DNA from 2 places in the Streptomyces sp. NPDC046909 genome. Region 2 is predicted to be linked to the other one. Evidence: riboswitches for the same ligand, from Rfam matches in the RefSeq annotation. Region 2 holds a riboswitch; the other holds the start of a gene.

Region 1 (3,675 bases), on a different contig from region 2:
CCGCAAGGTGCCCGACTACAACGGCAACTGGGACCTCGTCATGACCGACGCGGCCATCGGCATCGCCGTCTTCCTCGACGACCACCAGGCCTTCGACCACGCCGTGGAGCGCTTCCGGGAGAGGGTGCCCGCCTACTTCTATCTGGAGAAGGACGGGCGGGTGCCGCTCACGCCCAAGGGGTCCAGCGTGAACACGCCGGACAAGCTGACGACGTACTGGTTCGGGCAGAAGACGTACAGGGACGGCCTCTCCCAGGAGACCTGCCGCAACTTCAAGCACGTCGGCTACTCCATCGCCGCCACCGCCCATATCGCCGAGACCGCCTGGCACCAGGGCGTCGACCTGTACGGCGAGATCAAGGACCGGCTGAAGGCCACCCTCGCCCTGCACTCCCGGTACCAGGCCGGGGAGGCCGCGCCCGTGTGGCTGTGCGGCGGCAAGGTGGACCGGAACATGGGCCCGGACCTGGAGGTCGCCCTCAACCACCTGGAGGACCGGCTCGACCTGTCCGTCCCGGCCGCCCGCAAACTCGCCGAGGAGACCCGTCCCGCCGGCACCGACGACCTGTTCGTCTCCTGGGAGACCCTGACTCACGCGGGCAACCCGGGCGACTGAAAAAGCCCAGGTCATCAGCGCCGCGAATAAACCGTGGTGCTGGGCGTCCCGCGAATGGCGTATGCTGGTTTCACCGACGCGGGGTGGAGCAGCTCGGTAGCTCGCTGGGCTCATAACCCAGAGGTCGCAGGTTCAAATCCTGTCCCCGCTACTCAAGGCCCAGGGCCGGAGTCCAGCAATGGATTCCGGCCCTGAGTGTTTCCCGGACGCGTCTCCCCCGGTCGGGCCACACGGCTCGCCGCCCGTCGCCGGGCCGGGAAACCTGGGGATGTGGATCAAGAAGCGGTGGGGCGGTGGCGGCTCTTCGCCGTACGTGCCCTCCCCGCGCTGCTGATCGTCGGCGGTGTCTTGTACGACGTCCTCACCCCCCGCGACTTCACCGCGATCCCCTTCTTCACCGCCGCCCCGCTGATCGCCGCGCCGCTCTACTCGCTGGCGGGCACCGTCGTCACCGGGGGCGTGGCCCTGGTCGTCGCCTTCACCGTCCATATGCGGTTCGGCTTCGAGATGGACGCGGACACGCTCACCGAGGTGCTCACCGTCGCGGTGGTCGCCGGTCTCGCCGCCGTCCTCAACCGGGTTGTGCGCCGCGGGGACCAGCGGCTCGCCTCGCAGCGCGAGATCGCCGAGGCCGCCCAGCGGGCGGTGCTGCCCGAGCCGGACGAGCGGATCGGCGGGTTCGAGATCGCGGTGCGGTACGAGGCCGCGCAGAAGGACGCCTTCATCGGCGGGGACCTGTACGCCGTGCAGGACAGCCCGTACGGGGTGCGGCTGGTGGCCGGGGACGTGCGCGGGAAGGGCATGGGGGCGGTCGCCGCGGTCGCCGTCGTCATCGGGGCGTTCCGGGAGGCCGCCGAGCAGGAGAAGACGCTGGAGGCGGTCGCGGGGCGCCTTGAGCGGGCGCTGGCGCGTGAGGGCACGCGGCGCGAGGGGCTGGACGGCTTCGAGGGGTTCACGACCGCCGTACTCGCCGAACTCCCGCACGGCGACGGGCTCGTACGGATCGTCAACCGCGGCCATCCGCCGCCGCTGCTGCTCTGTCCCGACGGGGCCGTGCGGCCGCTGCCCGCCGCCGAGCCCGCGCTGCCGCTCGGCATGGGCGAGTTGGGGAGCTGGCCCGACCGGGCGGAGGAGGCCGGCTTCCCGGGCGGGGCCACGCTGCTGCTGTACACCGACGGGCTGTCCGAGGCGCGGGACCGGCACGGGGAGTTCTACGATCCGGCGGCGCGGCTCGCGGGGCGGACCTTCCGTGCCCCGGGGGCGCTGCTGGCCACGCTCGTCGCGGAGGTCCGCCGGCACACCGGGGGCGGCGCGACGGACGACATGGCGCTGCTCGCCGTACGGCGGTCACGCGGGGTGAGCGCGCGACCGCCCTCCGCATAACAACTGACATACCGTCAATGGCTGTGAGGTTCCTGAGATTGTGGCGGCGCTGGGTCAACTCGCCCGTTTTTCGCCGCTCATGGCCCGTACGTCCAGCCGAAAATCGTTAATGATCAAGCGGAACAGCTTGGAATACCCAGGCCGGGTCTATTAACGTTCGATAACGCAGCGCGGTCGTCCCAGCCGTCACAAGAGACGGCTCCGTGCTCACGCGCTTAATCCCGCAAGGGAGCCGGGGAACCATCAACCCTGGGGTGAATCGCGCGAACGCCGCCGTGAACTCACGGCAGGTATACGCGCGTAGGAGACCTTCCTGCTCCGAACCCGTCAGCTAACCCGGTAGGCGAGAAGGAAGGAAAGGAGCACGCCCACGTGGCGTCAAACCGGCCTGCCCCCGAGGCCCCGTACGTGCCGAGCCAGCGCACCTCCACCGATGTCTTCGGCTACGGCAGCTACCACCACGACGAGGGCCCCCGCGAGGAGTGGAACCCCACCGAGGAGTCCCTCCGGCCGGCACGTGGCAAGCACCGGGTCGCCAAGCAGCGCGGCAACGGATTCGCCCGCAGCTCCACCGTCCTGGGCGTCGGTGTCATAGCCGCCGTCGGCGGGGCCGGCATGGCCAGCGCCAACACCGGCAAGCCGCCGGTCTCCATCTCGATGCCCGACCTGCCCAGCGTGGGCGGCGTCTTCGGCGGCGAGGACGAGGCCCCGCAGGGCTCCGCGACCGCGCTCAGCGACCTCGCCTCGACCGCCACGCAGGACCGGACCGAGGGCGCCTCGGACGCGGGTGAGACGCTCCGCAACCGGATCATGGCGCAGGCCGAGAGCCAGCAGACCCAGGTCGACAGCAAGGCGCAGCTCGCCACCCAGACCGCCCTCGCCGACGAGACCGCGAAGGCCGAGGCCGCCGCGCTGAAGAAGGCCGCGGACGACGCCGCCGAGGCGAAGAAGGCGGCGGAGAAGAAGGCCGCGCAGGAGGCCGAGGCCAAGCGTCTCGCCGAGCTCGCCAAGCAGTACACGCTGCCGACGTCGTCGTACACGATCACCTCGACCTTCGGTCAGGCCGGCTCGCTGTGGTCCTCCGGCTACCACACGGGTCTCGACTTCGCGGCTCCCACGGGCACGCTCATCAAGGCGATCCACAGCGGCACCATCACGGAGGCCGGCTGGGCCGGTTCCTACGGCTACCGCACGATCCTCACCCTCGACGACGGCACCCAGCTGTGGTTCTGCCACCAGTCCTCGATCAGCGTCAGCGTGGGCCAGAAGGTCAGCACGGGCGATGTGATCGGGCGCGTGGGCGCGACGGGCAACGTCACCGGTGCGCATCTGCACCTGGAGGTCCACCCGGGCGGGGCGGACACGGGGATCGACCCGATGGCCTGGCTGCAGAGCAAGGGGCTGAACCCCTGAGGCGGGCCTCCGACTGAGCACCGGCGGTTCTGACGCACACCCCCCGACGTCAGGGCCGCCGGTTATTTGTGGAATATCGGTTTCCGGTACGGGTGTTGGTCCCGTACATGACTTCTCTTCGCAAGCTGGGCACGTCCGACCTCGAGGTTTTCCCGCTCGCCCTCGGCGGCAACGTCTTCGGCTGGACCGCCGACGAGGCGCAGTCCTTCGCCGTGCTCGACGCGTACGCGGCGGCGGGCGGCAACTTCGTCGACACGGCGGAC
Region 2 (3,675 bases):
AAGCTGCTGGAGGAGCGGATCGTCTTCCTCGGGACGCCGGTCGACGATGTCTCGGCGAACGATGTGATGGCGCAGTTCATGCACCTCGAGTACCAGGACCCGGACCGGGACATCTCCCTCTACATCAATTCCCCCGGCGGCTCGTACAGCGCGATGTCGGCGGTGTACGACACGATGCAGTACATCCGCTGCGACGTGGAGACGATCTGCCTGGGGCAGGCCGGTTCGGCGGCCGCGGTGCTGCTCGCGGCGGGCACCCCGGGCAAGCGGTTCGCCCTGCCGGGCGCGCGCGTGATGATCCATCAGCCGTCGCTGCCCGAGCCGGTGGAGGGACAGGCCAGCGATCTGGCCATCCAGGCCGAGGAGTTGGGGCGCATCCGCCACCGCCTGGAGGAGATGCTCGTACGGCACACCGGGCGCAGCCACGAGCAAGTCACCGCGGACATCGAGCGGGACAAGATCATGGACGCCCAAGAGGCCGTGGAGTACGGGCTGGTGGACCGGATCATCCCCAGCCGGAAGGCCACCGCCGCGCCGCCCACCGGGCGGTGAGGGGCCGGTGCTCCCACCCGAACTCCCACCGCTGCCCGCCCTGACGCGCGCCGAGGGCGAGTTGATCGACCGTTATCTCGACGTGGTCGATCTGCTGGGCCGTATCAACCCGGCGCACCACGGCGACACCTACCGCGGACTGCGGGCCGCCCAGGCGCTCGTGGCCAAGGCGGCCGCACTGCGCGACGCGCTGGCGACGATGCATCAGCGCGGCGAGACCGAGGTGCACGCCGCGACCCTGGCGCAGGCGCTGCGGGTGCTCGACGGCGAGCGGCGCACCGCGCGGGTCGCCCTGCCGCCGCAGTGTCCGGACCGGGGTTGAAACGGACCAAATGACGTACCCCCATTCGGAGTAGACGCCTCTCCTTCGACTGGGCCGTCAGGCTTGCGCGACGCGCGTAGCCCGAGTCCGGAATGAGTGCCTCCGATGCTGGTCCGGGCGTCCTCGGACCCCTGGACAGTCCCTCGAACAGACGAGTGTCCACCCGAACGGGTGAGTGGTGAGTAACAACACAAATCCCCGATTCCATTGGGTTTTTCGGCATTGAGTGCGTGAAGATCCCTGTCTGACGACAAGCCCCCGCCACAGCGGCGGGGCGGTCCGGGTGGACGCCGAGTCCTGCCGCCGCCCGGATGACCGAGTCGACAGGAGTGGATCGGCAGGAGTGGAGGACCCAAGCACGACGGGTCGCCGGAGCAGCCTTCATCGGCCGTTCCGAGCAGCCCTTGGGGTGAAGCCGCAGTTTGCGGCCGGGCAACTTCGCCAGCCCGAATCCGACAGGTCATCCTTCACAGGCGGCTGACGAAGGGTTGCGCATGACTGCGCTCAATCGTGTCCCGTCGCTGATGGCCCGAGCCGGTACGGCTTCGGCTCTCACCCTCGCCGCAGTGGGCGGCTCCCTCGTGGTCCCGGGCCTCGCGTCCGATGCCGAGGCCGCGACACCGGCGACGAAGGCACTCCAGGTAGCGGCCTCCAAAAAGGGCTCCCCGTACAAGTACGGCGCCGCGGGGCCGCACCGCTTCGACTGCTCGGGGCTCACGCTCTACTCGTACAAGAAGGCCGGCAAAAAACTGCCTCGTACGGCGGCCCAGCAGTACAACAAGACCCGCCACATCTCCTCCGGCAGCCGCAAGGCCGGAGACCTCGTGTTCTTCCACTCGGGGTCGAACGTGTACCACGTCGGTATTTACGCGGGGAAGGGGAAGATCTGGCACTCCCCGAAGACCGGGGAGGTCGTGAAGCTGGAGAAGATCTGGACGAAGAGCGTCTGGTACGGCCGGGTCAAGTGACCCGATCCCGCGGGGGTGACGGCGACCTGACCCGCCGCCACCCTCGCGGGGCCGCCGTAGCGCCCCGCCTACGGTTCCTGCTGCCCCGCCGCTGACACCGGCTCCGCCGGGACGGTCCAAGGCAGTTCGATGGAAACCGTCTTGCCCCCCTCGCGCGTGGGCCGCACTCTCAGTTTTCCGCCGCACTCGGCGGTGAGCCACCGAATGATGACCATGCCTCGGCCGTTGTCCTGCTGGACAGCGGCCGGCAGGCGTTTGGGGAAGCGGGGGTGGCTGTCGGTGACGCCGATGCGCAGTTGTTCGTCACGGTCGAGATGGATGTCCACCGTGAAGGTGGGTGACTGCCCGAAGGTGTGCTGTACGGCGTTGGTGGCGAGTTCGGAGACGATGAGCCGGATCGTCTCCGCCACCTCGGTGTCCGCCGGCAGACCCCATTCCGCCAGGGTGCCGATGACATAGGTGCGGGCCGCGGAGACCGAGGCGGGATCGCTCGGCAGAGTGACGGATGCTTCCAGATGGTCTGCCATGGCGACGTCGTCCCTTTCCCACGGGACCGCAGTCCGACACGGAGCGGATGGTTCGAGTACGGTCCCGGACTGGTGCTTCGCCGCCAGACTGCCATTACCAGGCCCGTCACGGTGCCGATCCACCAAGATATGCATATATCTGTCGCTCGAAGCGGTGAACTCTCCGACGGAAAACCGTATTTGAGCGGCCCGTAAGGAGTAAGGAGTAGCCCATGCAGCACGGTCCCGCGGTACGCCGCCGGAAACTGGGCGCCGAACTGCGTGCGTTGCGCACGGGTGCGGGGCTCACCAGTGGTGAGGCGGCCCGGCTGGCGGGCTGGCACCAGTCCAAGGTGAGCCGGATCGAGACGGGCGCGAGCGGAGTGAAACCGGCCGATGTGCGGTTACTCCTGGACGTCTACGAGGTGCGCGACGGCCAACTGCGTGAGCTGCTGCTGGTGTTGGCGGGGTCCGACGAAGGGGGCGGACGGCACCACTGGTGGCACCAGTACCGCGGGGTACTGCCGACGACGTACCGCGACTTCATCAGTCTGGAGTCCCAGGCGAGCGCGATGCGCACGCTGGAGACCTCGGTGGTGCCGGGGCTGTTGCAGACACCGGAGTACGCGCGCGCGGTGACCCGGGCCGCGGTGGGCGGGCTCGACGCGGACACCGACGACAGACTGGACGCGCTGGTCGAGGTGCGGCTGGCCAGGCAGGACGTACTGCGGGCCCAGCCGCCGTTGGAGCTGAGCGCGGTGCTGGACGAGGCGGTGCTGCGCCGGGAGATCGGCGGGCCCGCGACGATGGCGCGGCAGCTGCGGAGACTGATCGAGGCGGCGCGGCTGCCCCAAGTGAGGCTTCAGGTGCTGCCGTTCGCCGCGGGAGCGCACATCGGCATCACCGGGCCTTTCGTAATCTTCTCTTTTCCGAGCACATCTGATCTGGACGTGGTTGTTCTCGACCACATGACGAGTAGCCTCTACCTCGAACGGAAAGAAGACCTCCAGGCCTACACGGAGGCCTTCAACACCCTTCAGATCCACGCCCTTTCGCCCGAGGACTCGTTGGATTACATCGCCGGGATAGGTGACGGCGCGTAAGGAGGCACCATGTCCGCAATGCCTCGGAACGTACCTTCCAGTACCGATTCCAGTACGGATCTGCACGTCGTGCGATGGCTGCGCAGCAGCTACAGCACCGGTGCGAACAACTGTGTGGAGACGGCTCGGCCGCTGACCGGCCCCCAGGCCGGTCTGCTCGCCGTGCGCGACTCCAAGAACCCGTCCGGACCCGCGCTGCTCTTCTCCCCCGAGAGCTGGGCGGG

The links. Region 2 has a riboswitch for cyclic di-AMP ahead of ABZ928_RS29635 (C40 family peptidase). Riboswitches for the same ligand answer to the same signal wherever they lie in the genome.
Region 1: it holds a riboswitch for cyclic di-AMP, as region 2 does, so the genes downstream of both, ABZ928_RS13080 (M23 family metallopeptidase) here and ABZ928_RS29635 (C40 family peptidase) in region 2, are expected to answer to the same signal.

Annotation. Positions count from the first base shown of each region.
Region 1 is NZ_JBEYXC010000003.1:910,996-914,670, forward strand. Features, by position in the region: gene ABZ928_RS13065 (alginate lyase family protein) at 1-616, shown strand, start outside; tRNA gene ABZ928_RS13070 (tRNA-Met) at 694-767, shown strand; gene ABZ928_RS13075 (PP2C family protein-serine/threonine phosphatase) at 887-1,999, shown strand; cyclic di-AMP (ydaO/yuaA leader) riboswitch at 2,202-2,360, shown strand; gene ABZ928_RS13080 (M23 family metallopeptidase) at 2,372-3,412, shown strand; partial or broken gene ABZ928_RS13085 (aldo/keto reductase) at 3,520-3,675, shown strand, end outside.
Region 2 is NZ_JBEYXC010000009.1:304,786-308,460, forward strand. Features, by position in the region: gene ABZ928_RS29625 (ATP-dependent Clp protease proteolytic subunit) at 1-552, shown strand, start outside; gene ABZ928_RS29630 (hypothetical protein) at 560-874, shown strand; cyclic di-AMP (ydaO/yuaA leader) riboswitch at 1,153-1,365, shown strand; gene ABZ928_RS29635 (C40 family peptidase) at 1,369-1,842, shown strand; gene ABZ928_RS29640 (ATP-binding protein) at 1,911-2,369, opposite strand; gene ABZ928_RS29645 (helix-turn-helix transcriptional regulator) at 2,582-3,451, shown strand; gene ABZ928_RS29650 (DUF397 domain-containing protein) at 3,461-3,675, shown strand, end outside.